3 regions of the Bacillus sp. AC266 genome follow, and region 2 is predicted to be linked to each of the others. Evidence: riboswitches for the same ligand, from Rfam matches in the RefSeq annotation. Region 2 holds a riboswitch; each other region holds the start of a gene.
What was found. Region 2 has a riboswitch for S-adenosylmethionine ahead of AC0IXC_RS25130 (methionine ABC transporter ATP-binding protein). Riboswitches for the same ligand answer to the same signal wherever they lie in the genome.

Region 1 (3,283 bases), on a different contig from region 2:
AAATCTACTGGAGTGTTTCGAGTTCCAGTTTCTGAAAATGGGATTATTCCAACTGCTCTCAACATTATGTTAAACAATGATTCACGCTGTCATACTAGTAATGTAACGATAAGTGTTAAGAGAAGTCGAAACATTTCTTTCCCGACTCAAAATGAGTTAGTTGAAATCTCTCGTACGTTTGTTTCTTTAGAACCAAACAGAACAACTAAGATTGTGTTGTTTACGCCAGAATTCGAAATAGAAGATTTTCTTGATGTCATCGTTAGTGGAAATAAAGATGATGTTAAGGATGTTCTTGTATATTCTTTCTTAGCAGATTCAGCAGGTCACAATCTGCCATCTACTGTTTTCAGAAATGCAGAATACACTTTTGCTTGCTGACACCGTGATGATGTATTCTTTACTGTCATATATCTGAAGGGAAATGTTAAATAGGAGTCGATTTAACTTTTATTTGGGTTCTCCAAAGAAGTCTGCTTTAGCTAAAAAAACAAGGAACCAACTAATAGGTTCCTTGTTTTTTTATTAATATGATTGGTGTATTTACTCTAGTTGTAGCGAAATCGTCCGTTGTTATCATTCCTACTGTATCATTAATAAACATCTGCATAATATGTAATTAGTATTATTTTATTCTTTAAATATCTCCGGTTTTTCAACTCTAAATGATTGCACCTCACCGCACTCTAAACAAAATGTGGTTAATAGTTTGGAACGTTTCCCTCCTGAAAAGAATCTACTAGATTCATCTTCACAAACATATGCATGATAAGCAGATCCAACTCTTCCTTCTTTAAATGTAGTAGAACCACAATTCTCGCATCGTTTATTTTTCATGTTACTAACACCTCTTTAGGTTGATATTTATTTTGGCGTATTCTCTATCTCCTTTACGATAGAAGTAAAGCAACTTGGTTATAAATGATGTTTTCGACATGATACAACATACCCCTTTATATATCCGCAAGTAAAACAACACCCTATAAATCTCTATAACAATATGATGTTTCATATATCATTTAATGTTTATCGGAAAAATAAGTATTAAAGTATTGAGTTTTATTATTCTGATGATTATAATAAATGGAAATCAAACAATTCTTATGTTGAGAAGTGGAGGGACGGGCCCTATGAAACTTCGGCAACCTCGTTTTAGACGAAAGGTGCCAAATCCTGCAGGTGAAAAAACACCTGAAAGATAAGAGCGGTTCACTTAGTCAAGAAGGCTACTCTTATTTCGATAAGAGTAGCTTTTTTTATGGCTAAAAGATAAAGGGGGAATAGGTAGTGGAGTATGGTTTTTGGTTGCCGATTTTTGGGGGATGGCTTCGAAATGTAGATGATGAATCTATGCCGCCTACGTTTGAGTATGCAAAACAAACAGCGCAAGCGGCAGAACAATTAGGTTTTTCAACAACACTTATAGCAGAATTAAATTTAAATGATATAAAAGGTGTTTCAGCACCAAGTTTAGAAGCGTGGACAACTGCGGCAGCACTTGCAGCAGTAACGGATAAATTAGAGATTATGACAGCTGTAAGACCTGGCTTCCACAATCCAGCAGTTACAGCGAAAATGGCAGCAAATATCGATCAATTAAGTAATGGCCGTTTTACATTGAATGTAGTTTCAGCATGGTGGGAAGAAGAAGCGAGACAGTACGGCGGGATATTTACCGCACATGATGAACGATATGATCGCACAGAGGAATTTGTAACAATTTTGAAGGAACTTTGGAAAGAAGAAGAGTTTTCTTATAAAGGGAACTTTTATGAGCTTCATCATACACATTTAAGTCCAAAACCTGTGCAGAAACAAGGCATTAAGATCTATGCAGGTGGTGAGAGTGAGCGAGGAAAAGAGGTCATTGTAAATCACGCGGATGCATATGTAATGCATGGCGGAACAGTGGAAGAAGTATTTGTGAAAATAGAAGATATGAAGAATCGTAGAAAGAAAGTCACAGAGGAGCCATTGCAGTCATTCGGGCTCGCGGCTTATGTCATTTGTCGTGATACAGAAGAAGAGGCGTTAGAAGAATGGAGACGTATAACGGATGTGAAAGACGATGCTCTAGGTTATGCGGGTTACCAAGATTTTATTAGTAAATCGCATTTGGAACAGCAAGTGAAGCTAAATGATTATTCCGTATCTAATCGCGGATTACGTCCTAATTTAATCGGAACACCAGAACAAATTGCAGAAAGGATACTTGCTTTTGAAAAAGTGGGTGTTACGTTATTACTTTTACAATTTTCACCGCAGCTTGAAGAGATGAAACGATTTTCTGAAAAAGTGATGCCGTTAGTTGAAGCAAAAAGAAAGGAATTGATTACAAATGAGTAAAATTTACATATTACATGAGAATAAGGAATGGACGGATCATTTAGTGAAAAGATTGGAAGAACTGGAGTTACCTTATGAGGAATGGTTTTTAGATGAAGGAACAATTTCGTTAGAACAAGAACCTCCCCAAGGTGTTTTTTATAGCCGTATGAGTGCCTCTTCACATACGAGAGGGCATCGATATGCACCTGAATTGACTGAAGGGGTTCTTGCTTGGCTAGAGGGATACGGACGAACAGTATTTAATGGGTCTCGAGCGTTACGTCTTGAAGTAAGTAAATTGAATCAATATGCAGCATTAAGAAATTTTGGGATACAAGTGCCGAAAACAATTGGTGCTGTTGGCCGTGATAATATAGTAAAAGCAGCAAGGGAGTTAGGGGAAGTACCGTTCATTACAAAGCATAACCGTGCAGGTAAAGGCCTTGGTGTTCAACTGTTTCATTCCATTGATGCTTTAGAACAATATTTGGATGGTCCGACATTTGAAGAACCTATTGATGGAATTACTTTAATCCAGCAATATATTGAAGCGCCAGAACCATATATTACACGTTGTGAGTTTGTAGGCGGTCAGTTTGTATATGCAGTTAAAGTAGATACATCAGAAGGATTTGAGCTTTGCCCGGCAGATGTATGCTCTATTCAAGATGCTTTTTGCCCAGTAGGAGAAGAGAGTAAGAAAGAGTCGTCAACAAAATTTGAAATTATATCGGACTTCCAAGAGCCAATTATTGAAAAGTACAAAGAGTTTTTGAAAGAAAATAAAATTACCGTTGCTGGTATTGAATTTATTCGCAGTTCGGATGGAACAATTTATACGTATGATATTAATACAAACACAAACTATAATTCTGACGCAGAGTCTGTAGCGAATCAATTTGGTATGCTTGAGCTTGCTAAATTCCTTGGAATAGAATTAGAAAAACAAGTAGAG
Region 2 (3,283 bases):
TAAAGTAATGAGCTATGTTGCAATTGGTAAAGAAGAAGGTAAAATCGTATCAGGTGGCGAAGGAGACGATTCTAAAGGCTGGTTCATCCAACCAACAATCGTTGCTGACGTTGCAGAAGATGCTCGCTTAATGAAAGAAGAAATCTTCGGACCAGTAGTAGCATTCTGTAAAGCAAAAGACTTTGATCATGCACTTGCAATTGCAAATAATACAGAATACGGTTTAACAGGAGCAGTTCTTTCTAACAACCGTGACCATATTGAAAAAGCACGCGAAGACTTCCACGTTGGTAACTTATACTTCAACCGTGGATGTACTGGTGCAATCGTAGGTTACCAACCATTCGGTGGCTTTAACATGTCTGGTACAGACTCTAAAGCTGGTGGTCCTGACTACTTAGCACTTCACATGCAAGCAAAAACTACTTCTGAAACTTTATAAGAAATAGTAGAAAAGATCTTCACAGACTGTGAAGATCTTTTCTTTTTGAGAAACTCTCTATAGCAGAAGTAATCGATTTTATAGAAGCTAGTTAATTTCAATCAAGAAAAGTTTTCCAAATATTACTATTTGTTCTTTTGAATTAGTTAAACCCTGTTAATATCGGGATAAACATGAAAATAGAAACAAAACAGCGAGAAAAATTGACTTATTAGTCATATTTTTTAGTATTCATTTTGAGGATTTCCTGTATAATACAATTTGAAAGAAAATCTATGGTTAGACAAGAGAACACTCCTTTCGGCTTTGCTAACTGAAAGGAGTGTTTTTTTAGGTCGCTAAAAACTCTTCTGTACTCATTATATTTGCGTATACTCCATTTAAACTCGCCAAAATTGTATTATGAATATAAACAGCTGGTATAGTAGCATTCTTAAATGAAAGATCTTTTGTAGCACAAGCATCGTGTATTACGGTACAGTGAAGGCCAAAATCAAAAGCAGCTCTTACTGTAGCATCAATACACATATGGGTCATCATCCCGCATATTACGACGTGCTCAATTCCTGAACGTTGTAATTGTTCTAGAAGATCAGTTTCTCGGAAGCTATTTGGATAATGTTTAAGGATCACGGTTTCCTCTCTAAGTGGACGGACATTTTCGTGAATATGGACACCTTCTGTATTGGGTAGGAAAAAAGTAGCGCTATCTTTTATAGCTACATGTTGGATATGAAAAATAGGTTCGTTTCTTATTCTAAAATGTTGTAGTAGCTGACTAGCATATTCACTTGCTTCTACTGGATTACGTAATTCCATCATTCCGCTTGGAAAATAATCATTTTGAATGTCGACGAGCAAAAGAGCTGTTTTCATATATCTATCTTCCTCCGATTTCATATTCAAATAATGTTATTCAATGAGTAGAGAAGATTCTCCTTTTTAAAAGTATGAGTGAGAAGGATTTTACATAACTTTAAAAATCACTATTGTATTGTTACTTCTTATTTTAAAATTCAAATAGAGAAATAATTAATATTTTTCCGAAAAATGTATTGACTCTCATTATTCTGAGTTCTATAATAAGACTTAATTAAACGACAATTAAATCGATACACTCTTATCCAGAGAGGTGGAGGGACTGGCCCTACGATACCTCAGCAACGGGTTTTTTAATACCGTGCTAACTCCAGCAAGCCTATAAAGGCTTGGAAGATGAGAAGATGTGAATGAGTACATATAAAAGTGCTCTCCTTCTTATCTTTTATTACTGATAAGAAGGAGAGCACTTTTTATTTTACCTCGAAAGCTCTACTTCAAGTTTTACAGCATATAGGAGGGAAGAAAATGATTTCTTTTAACAATGTAAGTAAAGTATATGAATCAGGTGGGCAATCTGTTCATGCGGTTGAGGATGTAACGCTGTCAGTTGAAAAGGGCGAAATTTTTGGCATTATCGGATTTAGTGGTGCTGGAAAGAGTACGCTATTACGTTTAGTAAATATGTTAGAAAGACCAACTGCAGGAACAATTTCAATAGATGATAAAGATATTACATCATTATCGGCGAAAGAATTACGGAAACTAAGACAAAGAATTGGGATGATTTTTCAAAGTTTTAATCTATTTAATTCAAGAACGGTGTTTGGGAACATTGCTTATCCATTAAGGTTAGCGAAATTGCCGAAGAATGAGATAAAAGAAAGAGTGAATGAACTACTAAAATTTGTTGGTTTAGAAGATAAAGCGAACTATTATCCAGAACAGTTATCAGGTGGACAAAAGCAGCGTGTTGGGATTGCAAGAGCACTTGCGACATCACCGGATATTCTCATATGTGATGAGGCAACATCAGCTTTAGATCCGGAAACAACAACAGAAATCTTAAATTTATTAAAGAAAGTAAATAGAGAGTACAATTTAACGATCCTACTTATTACACATGAAATGCACGTTGTGAAAGAAATTTGTCACCGTGTAGCCGTTATGGAAAAAGGAAAAGTAATTGAGGAAGGAAAACTGTTTGACGTTTTCACACAACCAAAAACAAAGACCACTCAAAATTTTGTACGCTCTGTTATTAATGATCACTTACCAGAAAGTGTTCTAGCGAAAATTCAAAACGGAGGTCAGATTTATCGCCTGACTTTTACTGGGGAAGAGACAGGACAGCCTGTACTATCATATATTGCGAAAAACTATAACGTCGATGTAAATGTTCTTTATGGAAATATTATTGAACTCCAAAATGTGCTATTTGGAAATCTTCTTGTAGAACTACAAGGTGAACAGAAAGAAATTCAAAAAGCATTACAACATCTAAGACTGCAAGTGCAGCTGAAGGAGGTAGAAGCTCATGCGAGTTGATTGGAGTATATTTTGGCCTCGCATATTAGATGCGACGGGGGATACCCTCTTAATGGTAATTGTAACCCTTATATTTGCTACAATTCTTGGTATACCTCTAGGTTTACTGTTGTATGTGACGAGAAAAGGGAATTTTTTAGAAAATAAATGGGTCTTTTCTATTCTTAATATCATAATTAATACAATTCGTCCGGTTCCATTCATTATCTTTTTAGTAGCTTTAAGCCCACTAACAAGAAGTGTTATTGGAACGACGATTGGAACGGCTGCAGCAATCTTCCCAATGACGTTAGTCGCATCAATTGGTATTGCTAGAATGGTTGAAACCAATCTTGTTTCTGTTCCGAAAGGAGTAATTGAAGCAGCACAAGCAATGGGCGCTTCACCACTTAGAATTGTTTTTGAAATCCTCGTACCAGAAGCTTTAGCACCATTGATCCTAGGTGTCACGTTTATGACGGTCGGTTTAATTGA
Region 3 (3,283 bases), on a different contig from region 2:
TGAAATAGCTGTCGTGACGATGGCTACAGAAGCTATTGGATCTATAGGGATAATAGAAGCTATAGCATATCCGATACTTGATCCAGCAAATATAATTGGGAAAATATGTCCGCCGCGCCAACCCGTATTTAAACAAACGGCAGTAATACATAATTTTAAAATTCCTGAAAGAAGTAGTACCCAGAAGGATAAATGGCTCCATTCAACGACTAAATCTTTTAATTGATGTTCCCCTGAGAATAACGTGTAAGGAAGAAAAGTTCCTGTAATTCCTAATAAAATACCGCCTATAATTCCAAGTGATACCTTGTATTCTTTGAAGGGGTGGATTAATTTCTCTAATGTGAATTCTAATTTGAAATAAAAGAAACCAACTATAGCACCAATGCTAGCAAGTGGTAGAAAGGCGATCCATTCATTAAGAGCAAGAGACCCTTCCCCAAAATCAACAATAAAGGATCCACGATTATCGAGTTTACTAAGCAATAAGTAAACGGAAAAACCGGCAAAAGTGGTAGCTAAATATACAATTGCTTTTTTTCCTTTCGAAAATTCATTAATTTGTTCACCCTCATTTTCATTCGGAGCTAAGTAACCGAATAATGGTGCATTAAAAATTACACTTAAAGTAGCACCAATTCCAACCTCTGTTAGTTCATTCATTCCCTTTAAAGCAAAATTAAAGCGATCTCCTACCCATGTACAAAGTCCACCGATAATTCCAACGAGTGCTGCTTCTGGGCCTAAACTAGCTCCAAATATTAAAACGATAATCGCAGTTAAAGTAGCTTTATGTACAAAACTGTATTCGATTCTACCTGTTTTTTTATATTCAGCCATCACTTCGGGCATAAGACGTGGATATGTACCGAAGTATTTTTGTGTTAAACCAACGAGGATACCACCGATGATTGTTACACAAATGGTGTAATAAGGCGGAGAAGAGAAAATAGTAGGTAAGTATCCCCAAATAAAGTGAATTCCGATATTTATTGTAACTAAAAATAACCAGACTGTAGCTCCTACTATAGAGCCTAAAAGAATGCCATATAGGACGAGTATATAGTGCATGTCCTTTTTATTTGTCATGTTGTACCTCCGTTATGTAAATTTTCATGTAGAAAGGATTAAATATGCTAGTGTGAAATGAATTGAATATATATAGTATCTTTTTGAGGGTTTGGCTTATTCAATATATTGAAATCTCATGAAAATTTGAAACCAACGCGGTTAAACCACTTATTTAATTTTATATATTGATCGGAGTTTTTAAAAGGTCTTTTTCAAATGAATATGGAATATATTTCTTTTGTTGTTTATATTAAATTCCTTGCATTTAATTTAGAACATTCAGAAAAACCATTTGACATCAGGAAATTATTGCTATAAAATCAACGGTAATTGCATAGTCTTATCAAGAAAAGGTGGAGGGACAGGCCCGATGAAACCTTGGCAACAGCCGTATAACGGAATTGTGCCAAATCCTGCAGGTAATAATCCTGAGAGATAAGAAAGAGCCTTAGAGCGTGTTTTCAAACTGCTCCTTTCTTGTTTTCAGGGAAGGGGCAGTTTTTTATTTTGGATAAAGTGAAACTTTAATCAGTGGGGGTTTTGTCCCTCCCCCGCTAATTATTAGCCTTCATCAATCGGGCAGTTATCTCCCACCTAACTTCCTCGCATTTGCCGAATTTGGAGGTGGGAGTCTTACTGCCCGCAAATAGCGGGATAAAAGAAAGGAGAATGAGAGATGGGAGAATCATGGGGGAAAGGAACGATTTGTGTGCAAGGTGGCTATACGCCAAAAAATGGTGAGCCGCGTGTTTTGCCACTTTATCAAAGTACAACGTATAAATACGATACGTCAGATGATTTAGCAGCACTATTTAATTTGGAGGCAGAGGGATATATATATACGCGTATTGGAAATCCTACTCTAGCCGCATTTGAGCAGAAGTTATCAGATTTAGAAGGCGGTGTAGGGGCTGTTGCAACAGCTTCTGGGCAGGCAGCCATTATGCTTGCGGTTTTAAATATTTGCAGTAGTGGAGACCATTTACTTTGTTCTTCAACTGTTTACGGAGGAACGTTTAATTTATTTGGAGTGAGTTTGCGAAAGCTGGGCATAGATGTTACGTTCTTTAATCCTAATTTAACGGCAGATGAAATTGCGGCACTTGCTAATGATAAGACAAAACTCGTTTATGCAGAGTCGTTAGGAAATCCAGCAATGAACGTTTTGAATTTCAAAGAACTTTCAGCGGCAGCAAAAGAATTAGAAGTACCTTTTATCGTTGATAATACATTGGCGACGCCTTATTTATGCCAGGCGTTTGAACATGGGGCAAATATCATTGTCCATTCTACAACGAAATATATTGATGGCCATGCAAGTTCTCTAGGTGGGATTGTAATAGATGGAGGGAACTTCGATTGGACAAATGGAAAATACCCTGAGCTTGTCGAACCTGACCCGAGTTATCATGGCGTAAGCTATGTTCAAAATTTTGGAGCAGCAGCGTATATTGTGAAAGCACGCGTTCAGTTATTAAGAGACTACGGAAACTGTATGAGCCCATTCAATGCATATATTAGCAACATTGGCCTTGAAACATTGCATTTACGAATGGAGCGTCATAGTGAAAATGCTCTCGAAGTTGCTAAGTGGCTTGCCAATCATGATCGCATTGAATGGGTGAATTATCCAGGATTAGATAGTAATGAAAATTATTCGTTAGCACAAAAGTATTTGAAAAAAGGTGCTAGTGGAGTTTTAACATTTGGTATTAAGGGCGGATTAGAAGCAGCGAAAGAATTTATCGCAAATGTAAAGCTTGCAACTCTTGTAACGCATGTAGCTGATGCAAGAACTTGTGTAATACATCCTGCTAGTACGACGCACAGACAATTAAGCGCAGAAAATCAGCGTTTAGCTGGCGTTACATCTGATTTAATCCGTTTATCGGTCGGTATAGAAGATGTTTCTGATATTATTGCAGATTTAGAAGCGGCACTAGTCGGAGGCAAACAACATGCCGATCATAATTGATAAAGATTTACCAGCTCGCAAAGTATTGCAGAAGGAAAATATTTTTGTAATGACGAAGGAGCGAGCAGTAACACAAGATATACGTGCTTTGAAAATTGCTATATTAAATTTAATGCCTACAAAACAAGAAACAGAGGCGCAATTACTTCGTTTAATTGGAAATACACCGTTGCAATTAGATGTTCATTTACTTCATATGGAATCGCATCTGTCTCGCAATGTAGCGCAGGACCATTT

Region 1: linked by a shared signal. The riboswitch ahead of AC0IXC_RS20910 (LLM class flavin-dependent oxidoreductase) and the one ahead of AC0IXC_RS25130 (methionine ABC transporter ATP-binding protein) in region 2 are both predicted to bind S-adenosylmethionine.
Region 3: linked by a shared signal. The riboswitch ahead of AC0IXC_RS19405 (bifunctional O-acetylhomoserine aminocarboxypropyltransferase/cysteine synthase) and the one ahead of AC0IXC_RS25130 (methionine ABC transporter ATP-binding protein) in region 2 are both predicted to bind S-adenosylmethionine.

What each region holds. Positions count from the first base shown of each region.
Region 1 covers NZ_CEEDEC010000005.1:184,520-187,802, reverse strand. Annotated here, with positions in the region: gene AC0IXC_RS20920 (hypothetical protein) at 1-381, shown strand, start outside; gene AC0IXC_RS20915 (hypothetical protein) at 631-837, opposite strand; SAM riboswitch class I at 1,099-1,205, shown strand; gene AC0IXC_RS20910 (LLM class flavin-dependent oxidoreductase) at 1,288-2,346, shown strand; gene AC0IXC_RS20905 (ATP-grasp domain-containing protein) at 2,339-3,283, shown strand, end outside.
Region 2 covers NZ_CEEDEC010000008.1:24,457-27,739, forward strand. Annotated here, with positions in the region: gene pruA (L-glutamate gamma-semialdehyde dehydrogenase) at 1-442, shown strand, start outside; gene AC0IXC_RS25125 (cysteine hydrolase family protein) at 773-1,318, opposite strand; SAM riboswitch class I at 1,560-1,664, shown strand; gene AC0IXC_RS25130 (methionine ABC transporter ATP-binding protein) at 1,790-2,809, shown strand; gene AC0IXC_RS25135 (methionine ABC transporter permease) at 2,799-3,283, shown strand, end outside.
Region 3 covers NZ_CEEDEC010000004.1:475,272-478,554, reverse strand. Annotated here, with positions in the region: gene AC0IXC_RS19410 (chloride channel protein) at 1-1,089, opposite strand, end outside; SAM riboswitch class I at 1,409-1,513, shown strand; gene AC0IXC_RS19405 (bifunctional O-acetylhomoserine aminocarboxypropyltransferase/cysteine synthase) at 1,748-3,046, shown strand; gene metA (homoserine O-acetyltransferase MetA) at 3,030-3,283, shown strand, end outside.